DNA from 3 places in the Cytobacillus sp. Bva_UNVM-123 genome. Region 3 is predicted to be linked to each of the others. Evidence: riboswitches for the same ligand, from Rfam matches in the RefSeq annotation. Region 3 holds a riboswitch; each other region holds the start of a gene.
What was found. A riboswitch is a leader RNA that binds a small molecule or an ion and turns the genes downstream of it on or off. The one in region 3 is predicted to bind S-adenosylmethionine.
Positions count from the first base shown of each region.

Region 1: another riboswitch for S-adenosylmethionine. It lies ahead of KDN24_RS02845 (cyclase family protein); the one in region 3 lies ahead of KDN24_RS21790 (methionine ABC transporter ATP-binding protein).
Region 2: another riboswitch for S-adenosylmethionine. It lies ahead of KDN24_RS11740 (methionine biosynthesis PLP-dependent protein); the one in region 3 lies ahead of KDN24_RS21790 (methionine ABC transporter ATP-binding protein).

Region 1 is NZ_CM177772.1:555,739-559,020, forward strand. Features, by position in the region: gene KDN24_RS02835 (GNAT family N-acetyltransferase) at 1-247, shown strand, start outside; gene KDN24_RS02840 (class I SAM-dependent methyltransferase) at 334-567, shown strand; gene KDN24_RS02845 (cyclase family protein) at 634-1,371, opposite strand; SAM riboswitch class I at 1,452-1,574, opposite strand; gene KDN24_RS02850 (superoxide dismutase) at 1,756-2,391, opposite strand; gene KDN24_RS02855 (VOC family protein) at 2,720-2,989, opposite strand; gene ileS (isoleucine--tRNA ligase) at 2,964-3,282, opposite strand, start outside.
Region 2 is NZ_CM177772.1:2,361,797-2,365,078, forward strand. Features, by position in the region: gene KDN24_RS11735 (bifunctional homocysteine S-methyltransferase/methylenetetrahydrofolate reductase) at 1-212, opposite strand, end outside; gene KDN24_RS11740 (methionine biosynthesis PLP-dependent protein) at 209-1,321, opposite strand; SAM riboswitch class I at 1,402-1,518, opposite strand; gene sucA (2-oxoglutarate dehydrogenase E1 component) at 1,832-3,282, shown strand, end outside.
Region 3 is NZ_CM177772.1:4,238,255-4,241,536, forward strand. Features, by position in the region: gene KDN24_RS21780 (MetQ/NlpA family ABC transporter substrate-binding protein) at 1-262, opposite strand, end outside; gene KDN24_RS21785 (methionine ABC transporter permease) at 275-943, opposite strand; gene KDN24_RS21790 (methionine ABC transporter ATP-binding protein) at 936-1,961, opposite strand; SAM riboswitch class I at 2,083-2,189, opposite strand; gene KDN24_RS21795 (O-acetylhomoserine aminocarboxypropyltransferase/cysteine synthase family protein) at 2,318-3,282, opposite strand, start outside.

The DNA.
Region 1 (3,282 bases), 1.5 Mb from region 3:
ATGTCGGTTACATGATTTATTTGTAGATTCGGCTTTCCGAGAAAAGGGAATTGCGAAAAAAATAATGGAGCATGTGTATACATGGTGTCGAAAAAGAAATACGAGTTGGCTTCAATGGAATTCAAGCAAGGATGCAATCCAATTTTATAAAAAGATCGGTTGTGAAATGCTAGATTTTGATAAAGACCATCCAGAGTTTGAAATGGAGTTTCAATACGAAGAGAGAAAGAGAAGTAAAGAAGATTAATGATTGGAAAGGAGCGACGTTTATGGGGATTCTGAATTTTATTCTTCTTTTGTCATAGATGAAACGATGACTAGGAGGAATAAATAATGAGCCAATCATGGGTAAAAGATTTTTATAAAAATCAATTTGAAATGTTGAACCTTAGGATAGATAGTGAGATGGAACGTGAGCTTACTATTCAGGCAGAAGAAATAATAGAGCAAGTCGGAAGAGAATTTCATAAAATGCTAGAATTAGGAGCTGGCATGGGAATATTAGCTCATGCTTTGACACAATTAGGAGTCAGTGTAACGACAATAGAGTTAGTTCCTGAAAAGTAAAGAAAAAATAATTTCGCAAGAAGGGGCACAAATCATGAGGAGATTTGTGCTCTTCTTAATATTTTCTTAAGGGAGAATGGCGAATGATCTTACTGGAAACCCTGAAGCTTTTTCAGGCTTCGGAACAATATTGAGAATAACGGCACCTTTAGGGGGGACTTGATCTAAGTTTGTTAGAAGCTCTACTTGATATGTATTTTGTTCAAGTACGTAGTATTCTCCAATGAGCGAACCATTTCTTTGATAATCAATACTTGGATCTGTATCAAAGGTTTCATGCCCTACGGCTTTAATTTTTCTTTCCTCGAATAAAAATCTCAGAGCGGAAAAAGACCAACCTGGTGCATGATTATTTCCATCTGCATCTTTATTATTGAAAGCGTCCTTGTTTGGCCAGCGTTTACTCCAGTCTGTTCGCAAGGCAACGAAAGTACCTGCCTCTATTTGACCATGCTCTTTTTCAAAGTCCAAAATATCATTCACTGATAAGGTGAAATTATGATCAATTTCCGCTTCTTTTGACTTATCAATCACTACGAGTGGTAAAACGAGTTCTTTCAATTCAATTTCATCTAAATATCGGGTATTTCGAACGAAATGAATGGGTGCGTCAATATGTGTTCCGTACTGTCCAGGGAATGTAAAGCTTTGTGCAAAAAATCCGTCTTCATGGGTAAAAAGTGTTTTAAATTCTGCTGACTCGAAAGCTGAAAAGTGTGGGGAATCCGGTCCAAAAGTATGGGTCAAGTCAACCCAGCGTTTTTCTTTTAACACGTTAATGGCATTGATTAATTCGTTCGTCATCATACATTCTCCTTTTGATTTAATTAAAAAAACCTCTTCTTAAAAATAAGAAGAGGTTATAGCACCGCTACGATTATCCCTTCTTATCTTCAAGCATTTTGCTTCTGGAATTAGCACAGTACTGCTAAACAACGCCTTGGCGAAGTTATAAGTCTGTTGCTGAGGCTTCAAAGGGCCAGTCCCTCAACCTCTCTTGATAAGAAAATTACAAATATTTAATTTAATGTTTATTCTATCCTGTATCTTGATCGTAGTCAATCCTAAAAAACAAAAAGAGCTTTTGGTTATACAGTTAACCAAAAGCTAAAAAATTTGTATGGAACTTACCACAAATTCCATACGCGATAATTACCACAATTACCTTATGCTACGAATAAATAAGACTTACTTAGATTGCACAGCATTCTCCATTAACGCTTTCAAATATTGCTCATTAACTGTGTCCCAATTCACTAGGTTCCACCAGTTGGTAACAAATTCAGGACGGCGATTTTGATACTTTAAGTAATAAGCATGCTCCCACACATCAATGACAAGGAGGGGAATTAAGTCATCTTTCAGAGGAGTATCTTGGTTCGGAGTGCTGATGACCGATAGGTCTTCACCATCAAGGACAAGCCATCCATATCCACTCCCAAACCTTCCAATTGCAGCCTTTGATAATTCATCCTGAAATCGATCGAATGTTTGGAAATAATGATCAATGGCTTTTGCAATATCAGCAGTCGGTTCTCCACCGCCTTTTGGGCTCATGACTTCCCAAAAGAGGCTATGACAATAATGGCCTCCACCGTTATTTTGCACTGCTGTTTTTACCTCGACAGGCAATTGCTCAAGATTCTTTAATAATCCTTCAAGCGGCCTTGACTTTAGCTCTTCATAGTTTTCCAATGCGACATTAAGATTGTTTACATAGGTCGCGTGATGTTTACTATGATGAATTTCCAATGTACGAGCATCAATATAAGGCTCTAGTTCATCATAAGCATAGCCAAGACTTGGTAAAGTAAACGAAGACAAGCTATCACCTCCAATTATTTATTTCTCTAGGTAAATAAAGTTTACCTAATGCAACTTTAATGAAAAATTAAAGAACTGTCAACTCTTATTAGGCTAAATCATTCAAATTAAGAATAAAGAACGATCCCTTATTAAAAGTTGGGAGTAATTTAGAGGATAAAATCGATACCTTCTTTTTGTGCTTTACACCCTAACTCCATGTTTCGATAAGCCTTAATCATAGTATGGCCTTCAATAGCAACTTGTAAGGTAGCCTCTCTTCCTATTCCGAATTGGCTCCTGTATCATTACGATGCGATCCTCTTAGCTTTTTTTTGAGCTCTTATATTTATATTTGGCAAATCATCAATATATTTCCATACGGATCTTTAATAGTAAAATAATGCCCATTATCCTCAAGGTGATTTACAATTTCAATGCCCTTATTTTTCAGAAATTGATAAGCTTCGTGAATATTATCAGTATTAAAATGAAACATGGGCACCTGAAAGCAGAAAAATTGAAGAATGCTAATGATAAAAGTTAATAAAATAGAAAAACTGGTCTGTTTAATACAAACCAGTTTTTCTATGTCATAGCATATCGATAAAAACCTCATACTCCCCAATCAATAATGTCTCCATGTCTTTCGTTTTTTCATAAAAAATATCATTTAATAAAATGCCTTTTCTTATTAAGGAATCGAATTGTTTCATGATTTCAATGAATTCATTCGAGGCAGATACATATAGGAAAATGCGTTTGTCTACAGGTAAATTTCTTTTCTTGCGAATATCTTGAACTGTCCGGATAAAATCTCTAACAAGTCCTTCCTGTACCAAATGATCTGTTAAAGTTGTGTCTAAAAATACGGTAAAAGCTTGATTTGCTGCTTCTGAGAAACCTTGCAAT
Region 2 (3,282 bases), 1.9 Mb from region 3:
CTTTGTAGCTTTAAATAATTGGCTGCATAAGTATTTGTTTGAATGATATCCGCACCAGCTTCTATATAAGCTTCATGAATTTGTTGAATTTGTTCAGCATGTGAAAGATTTAATTGTTCAAAACAGCTGCCTGTTCCATAAGAATAGAGAAGGGTACCCATTGCACCATCAGCAATTAATATTTCATTTTTTAGTCTATCCAAGAAATTCATTGATGGACCTCCTTCAATGCCGCTGCAAAAGCATATTGTAAGTCATGAATGATATCCTCGCTATTTTCAATCCCAACCGAAAAACGTAATAATCGATTACAAACACCTGTTTCAATTCGAATATGCTCTGGAATATCAGCATGTGTTTGTGTAGCAGGGTATGTAATAAAGCTTTCTACACCGCCGAGGCTTTCGGCGAAAGTGATAAGGGAAAGGCTCTGCAAAAATTTATTTACCCAACTTTCATGTTTTATTCGAAAAGAAATCATTCCGCCGCGACCAGGATATAAAACATCTGTAACGGCCTCATGGTTCGTTAAAAATGTTACAATTTCCTTCGCATTTTTCTCATGACGTTCCATCCGTAGCGAGAGGGTTTTCATCCCCCTAATAAGGAGCCATGAATCGAATGGACTTAAAACAGCACCAGAAGAATTATGATGGAGCGCTATACAATCACATAATTCTTTTCCTTTCGCAACGATTAAACCGGCTAACACATCATTATGGCCACCTAAATATTTCGTTGCACTATGGACGACGATATCTGCTCCAAGCTTTAATGGCTGTTGCAGCAGTGGGGTATAAAATGTATTATCAACGATTAGCAAAAGATTGTATTGCTTCGCGATTTTCGCTACTTCTGCAATATTTGTTTGTTCCATTAATGGATTAGTAGGGGTTTCAATGAAAATAGCCTTTGTTTGAGGGGAAATTTCCTTTTCCAATCTTTCAGCTGACAGGGATTGAATGTATCTACAATGTAGCCCCCATTTTTTAAAGCCTTGTTCGAAAAGTCGATATGTCCCTCCATATAAATCTTTCGAAACTAAAAATTCATCCCCTGATTGGAAGAGTGATAGAACAGTAAGGATAGCCGCCATTCCAGAACTGCAGGCATAGCCTTGATCCCCAGCCTCAAGTTCAGCTATGGCATTTTCAAGTAAAAGTCTTGTAGGATTTCCTGTTCGGATATAATCAAAACCAGTGGATCTGCCAATCCCTTCATGGCGATAGGCAGTTGAAAAATAGACTGGTGGATTGACAGATCCTGTTTTAGTTTCACTTCGATTTCCAATTTGAGTAAGAATCGTGTCTATTTTATGCATTATTTGCACCCCTTTAATTATTTTTGCCAACAAAAAAAGCCTTCTATAAGAAGAAGACTTTCACCATTAATTAGTCATTCTTCTTATCTTTCAAGTTTTTAAGTAAACTTGTAGGAATTAGCACCTTTTCAATCTAATTTCGATTGATGGTTGCTGAGGCGTCATAGGGCCTAACCCTCGACCTCTCTTGATAAGAAAGCTTTTCAATTTTTCTCTAAACTTTACACTAATATATGTTTAAAAGTCAATGATTTTTAACATTATTCAAATAATTTTAAGAAATACAAGTATTGAGTTGAACATAAAAATATTATGTAAACTAAATTAGGGTAAATAAATTAATTTTCACTATGAACATAGTTAAAACCTTTAACATCTTACTTGAACATGATAGAATGGCAGTGAAAAAATTTTTTAACCTAATTTATTATTCCAAAATAAGATTTATGAATGTAATGATTTTGGAGAGGATAATGAATAAGTAATACTAATAATGATGGGGGTTTTTCGATGAAAAAGCCGAAGATTTTCGAGAAGTCTTATACGCAAGGCTTTCATGGCCCGAACCTTGGCTATGTCATTGAATTATATGAAAACTTTTTAGCTGATCCTGATTCAATCGATCCGGAAATTAGAGCGTATTTCGAAGCAACTGGTTCTCCTTTGATGGAAACGGAAAATAGCCGTACTGCGGTTCGTGAACCTGTGACAAATTCTAATCATTTAGAAAAGATTTTAGCAGCCATTCGCTATGCTGATAATATTCGTGCATATGGTCATTTATCAGCTAATATTTATCCATTAGGAAATGTTAAACAAGAGCAGAAGTTATTTGATTTAACAAGTTATCGCTTAACAGTGGAGGATCTATTGGCTGTACCGGCCGAATTTATTTGTAAAAATGCCCATGTTCCATTAAGAAATGGTCTAGAGGCAATTGAACATTTAAAAAAGGTCTATATGGGTACCATTGCTTTTGAATTTCATCATGTTTATGACGAGCAAGAAAAAGAATGGCTTAGAAGGAAAATCGAATCAGGTAATCTTCATCTTTCTTTAAAAAATGAAGAAAAGAAAATGCTCTTTCAAAGACTAACAGAAGTAGAGGGCTTTGAAAAATTTCTTCATCGAACATTTGTTGGGCAAAAACGATTTTCGATTGAAGGTCTCGATTCGATGGTTCCAATGCTTGATGAAATTATTTCAAATTCAGTTGCAAATGGGGCAAAAACGATAAATATTGGAATGGCTCATCGCGGCCGTTTAAATGTACTTGCCCATGTGCTTAGTAAACCATATGAGATGATTTTTTCTGAATTTCAGCATGCACCTAATAAAGAGCTTGTTCCATCTGAGGGCTCTATTGGAATTAATTATGGGTGGACAGGAGACGTGAAATATCATCTTGGTCTTGACAAACAAATTAAAGACAAAAATACGACGATAACTCGTTTAACCCTTGCAAATAATCCTAGTCATCTTGAATTTGTTAGTCCAGTTGTGGAAGGATTTACGAGAGCTGCCCAAGATACTCGAAATGAAAAAGGGTATCCGGAAAGAAGTCCTGATTCTGCCCTTTCAATCTTAATACATGGGGATGCGGCATTTCCAGGGCAAGGAATAGTAGCTGAAACATTAAATCTTGGCCAATTAGAAGGGTATAATACAGGTGGATCGATTCATATTATTGCGAATAATACGATTGGTTTCACGACGGAATCATTTGATTCTCGTTCTACAAGATATTCAAGCGATCTAGCAAAAGGGTATGAAATTCCGATTTTGCATGTGAATGCGGATGATCCTGAAGCATGTATCGCTGCAGCAAGATTAGCATGTGAATATAGATCGAAGTATAAAAAGGATTTTCTTATCGATCTAATTGGCTACCGTAGATTTGGTCATAATGAAATGGATGAACCGATGACTACTAATCCATTAATGTACAAGATTATTCATGA
Region 3 (3,282 bases):
GATTTGGAAGCACATAATCTTGGAATGTAATGATCTCTAAATCAATTCCTTTTTCCTTCAATAGTGGTTTAGCTTCTTCAAGTATTTCAGCGTGTGGAACATTTGAAGCTCCAACCGTTAGCTTCGTAACTTCTGTTGTTTTGTCTTCCTCTTTTCCTGCATCACTCGCATTATTGCTTTCTTTTTCCTTTGCCGTTCCACATGCTGCAAGAACAAGGATAACTGTAAATGTTAATAAAAGGGATAACCATTTTTTCTTCATTTTGACCTCTCCTTATCGTTTATCTAATTTTGCTGTTATAAAATCACCAATAAATTGGATAATAAATACTATGATTAAAATGACAATGGTACAAACTAACGTGACATCAGTTCTAGTTCGTTGGAAGCCTTCAAGAAAGGCTAAACTTCCAAGTCCCCCAGCCCCGATAACACCTGCCATCGCCGTATAACCAACTAGTGCAATAGCAGTTACGGTAATTCCAGATACGAGGGCTGGCATCGATTCCGGCAAGAGAACTTTCCATATTATTGTTGTTGTCTTCGCGCCCATCGATTTCGCTGCTTCTAAAACACCTTTATCAATTTCCCTTAACGCAATCTCTACCATTCGTGCATAAAAGGGTGCAGCTCCGACAATTAATGCAGGAAGGGCAGCATTTTCCCCAATCATCGTTCCCACTAGAAGTTTAGTGAACGGAATTAAGAGAACAATTAAAATAAGGAAAGGAATCGACCTAAAAATATTTACAATTGCACTAATAATCTTATTAATTACTCCGTTTTCTAAAATATTTCCTTTTGATGTTAAAAATAATAATAACCCTAAGATAATTCCAAGTATAAATGTCGCAATGACTGAAATACTCGTCATATATAGTGTTTCGACCGTTGCTTCCCACATTTTCTCCCATTTCACATTTGGAAACCATTCATTAAGCATTCGGAATCACCTCCACTCCGACATGCTTAGAATGAATAAAGTCAATCGCTCTATTTATCTCTGCTTCTTCTCCGTCCAAATGGATGAATAATGAACCATATGATCCGTTTTGTGTTTGTGCTATTTTCCCATGAAGAATATTAACTGTAATCTTAAAATCTCTTATGAGCTGTGTAATTAACGGCTGCTCAACTGAATTTCCAATAAAGCTTAATTGTACGACTTGCCCATGTGGATATAATTTAAGAATTTGATCAATCGTATCCTTTGTTTCTTGAGGCTCAATTATTTGATGAACAAATCGTTTCGTAATATCTTGCTGAGGATTTTTAAAAACATCGATTACGGGACCAAGCTCCACAATTGTTCCTTCCTCCATTACTGCAACTCGGTGACATATTTTTCGAATTACTTGCATTTCATGTGTGATCAGGACAATGGTTAAACCTAATTGTTTATTAATATTAACTAATAGTTCAAGGATTGAATCCGTCGTTTCTGGGTCTAAAGCTGATGTTGCTTCATCACATAATAATACCTTCGGATTATTAGCAAGCGCCCTAGCAATCCCAACTCTTTGTTTTTGTCCCCCACTGAGCTGAGAAGGGTAAGCATCTTCTCGCCCTTCAAGGCCTACTAGTCTAATAAGTTCATCGACCCTTTGTGCTCTTTGTTTTTTCGGTATTCCTGCAATTTCTAAAGGAAAGGCAATATTTTGCCTTACCGTCCGTGACCAAAGTAAGTTAAAATGCTGAAAAATCATACTTATCTCTTGTCGAGCCTTTCTCAGCATATCCCCTTTAATTTTTGAGATTTCTTTATCAGCAACGATAATGGAGCCGTTCGTTGGTATTTCAAGTCCATTTAACATTCGAATTAATGTACTTTTCCCTGCACCGCTATACCCGATAACGCCAAATATTTCCCCTTTACTAATCTCAAGATTCACATTTTGTACAGCCTTAACTTGACCTTGTTTAGAAGAATACACTTTTTCGGCATCTTTTATTGAAATCATTATTTATACACCTTCTTCAACATCCGATTCGATACGATTTCAGTTATTTTTCCCTCTTATGAGAGGAATATAAAAAGCCTTTCCGACATGAGCAGAAAGGCATACAAATACATTGTCCTTTCTCTCATCTCCCAAAGCTATTATGCTTTGCGTGAATTGGCACCATTTCAACTTAATGACGGTTGCCGGGCTTCATAGGGCACTTCCCTCGACCTCTCTTGATAAGAGCATACATGACTATATTCAATTAACACTTTACATTGTTATACATAAAACATTTATGCTTACAATCGTATCATGGACATGAAAAAGGTGTCAATGGTAAAATTTCGTATGAGTAAAGCTTACATTTGCTTTTATTGATTAACTTTCAATGACGTTCTCCCTGTTGCCGCCTCAATTGCCTGTTCTAAATCATCAATTAAATCTTCAACATGCTCGATTCCAATTGACAGACGAATTAAATCTTCTGAAACTCCAGCTGCTTTTAATCCTTCAGCATCTAATTGTTGATGGGTTGTGCTTGCTGGGTGGATGACTAAGCTCTTTGCATCGCCAACATTGGCGACATGTGCCCATAGCTCTAGGTGATTGATAAAGCTTGCACCTGCTTCTCTTCCTCCTGTAATCCCAAAGACGACAATGGATCCTGCCCCTTTAGGCAAATATTTATCTACTAACGGCTTATCAGGTGATTGATCATGACCCGGATATAAAACCCATTCAACTGCTGGATGCGCCTCTAAATATTCAACAATTTTCTTCGTGTTTGCCACATGCTCCTTAATACGTACATGTAGAGTTTCGAGTCCGAGACTAAATTGGAATGCGTTTTGTGGGCTAAGGGCTGGACCTAAATCTCTTAGCAATTGAACTCTAGCCTTAATTATATAGGCGACAGGACCGAGAGCTTCACTATAAACAAGATTATGGTAGCTTGGATCTGGCTCTACAAATCCTGGGAACTTCGGTGAATTCCAATCGAATTTACCACCATCAACAATTACACCACCTAAAGTCGTTCCGTTACCAACAAGCCATTTTGTCGCTGAGTGAATGACAATGTCTGCACCATATTCAATTGGTCTGCATAAGTAAGGAGTTGCAAATGTATTATCAATTATTAATGGAATCCCATTTTCATGCGCGATTCCGGCAACCTTTTCAATATCAAGTACTTTAAGGCTTGGATTGCCAATTGTTTCAGCATAGACAGCTTTTGTTTTTTCTGTAATTGCTTTGCGGAAGTTTTCTGGGTCGTCTGGATTCACAAACTTCACCGTAATTCCGTACTTCGGAAGAGTTACCGCAAATAAGTTAT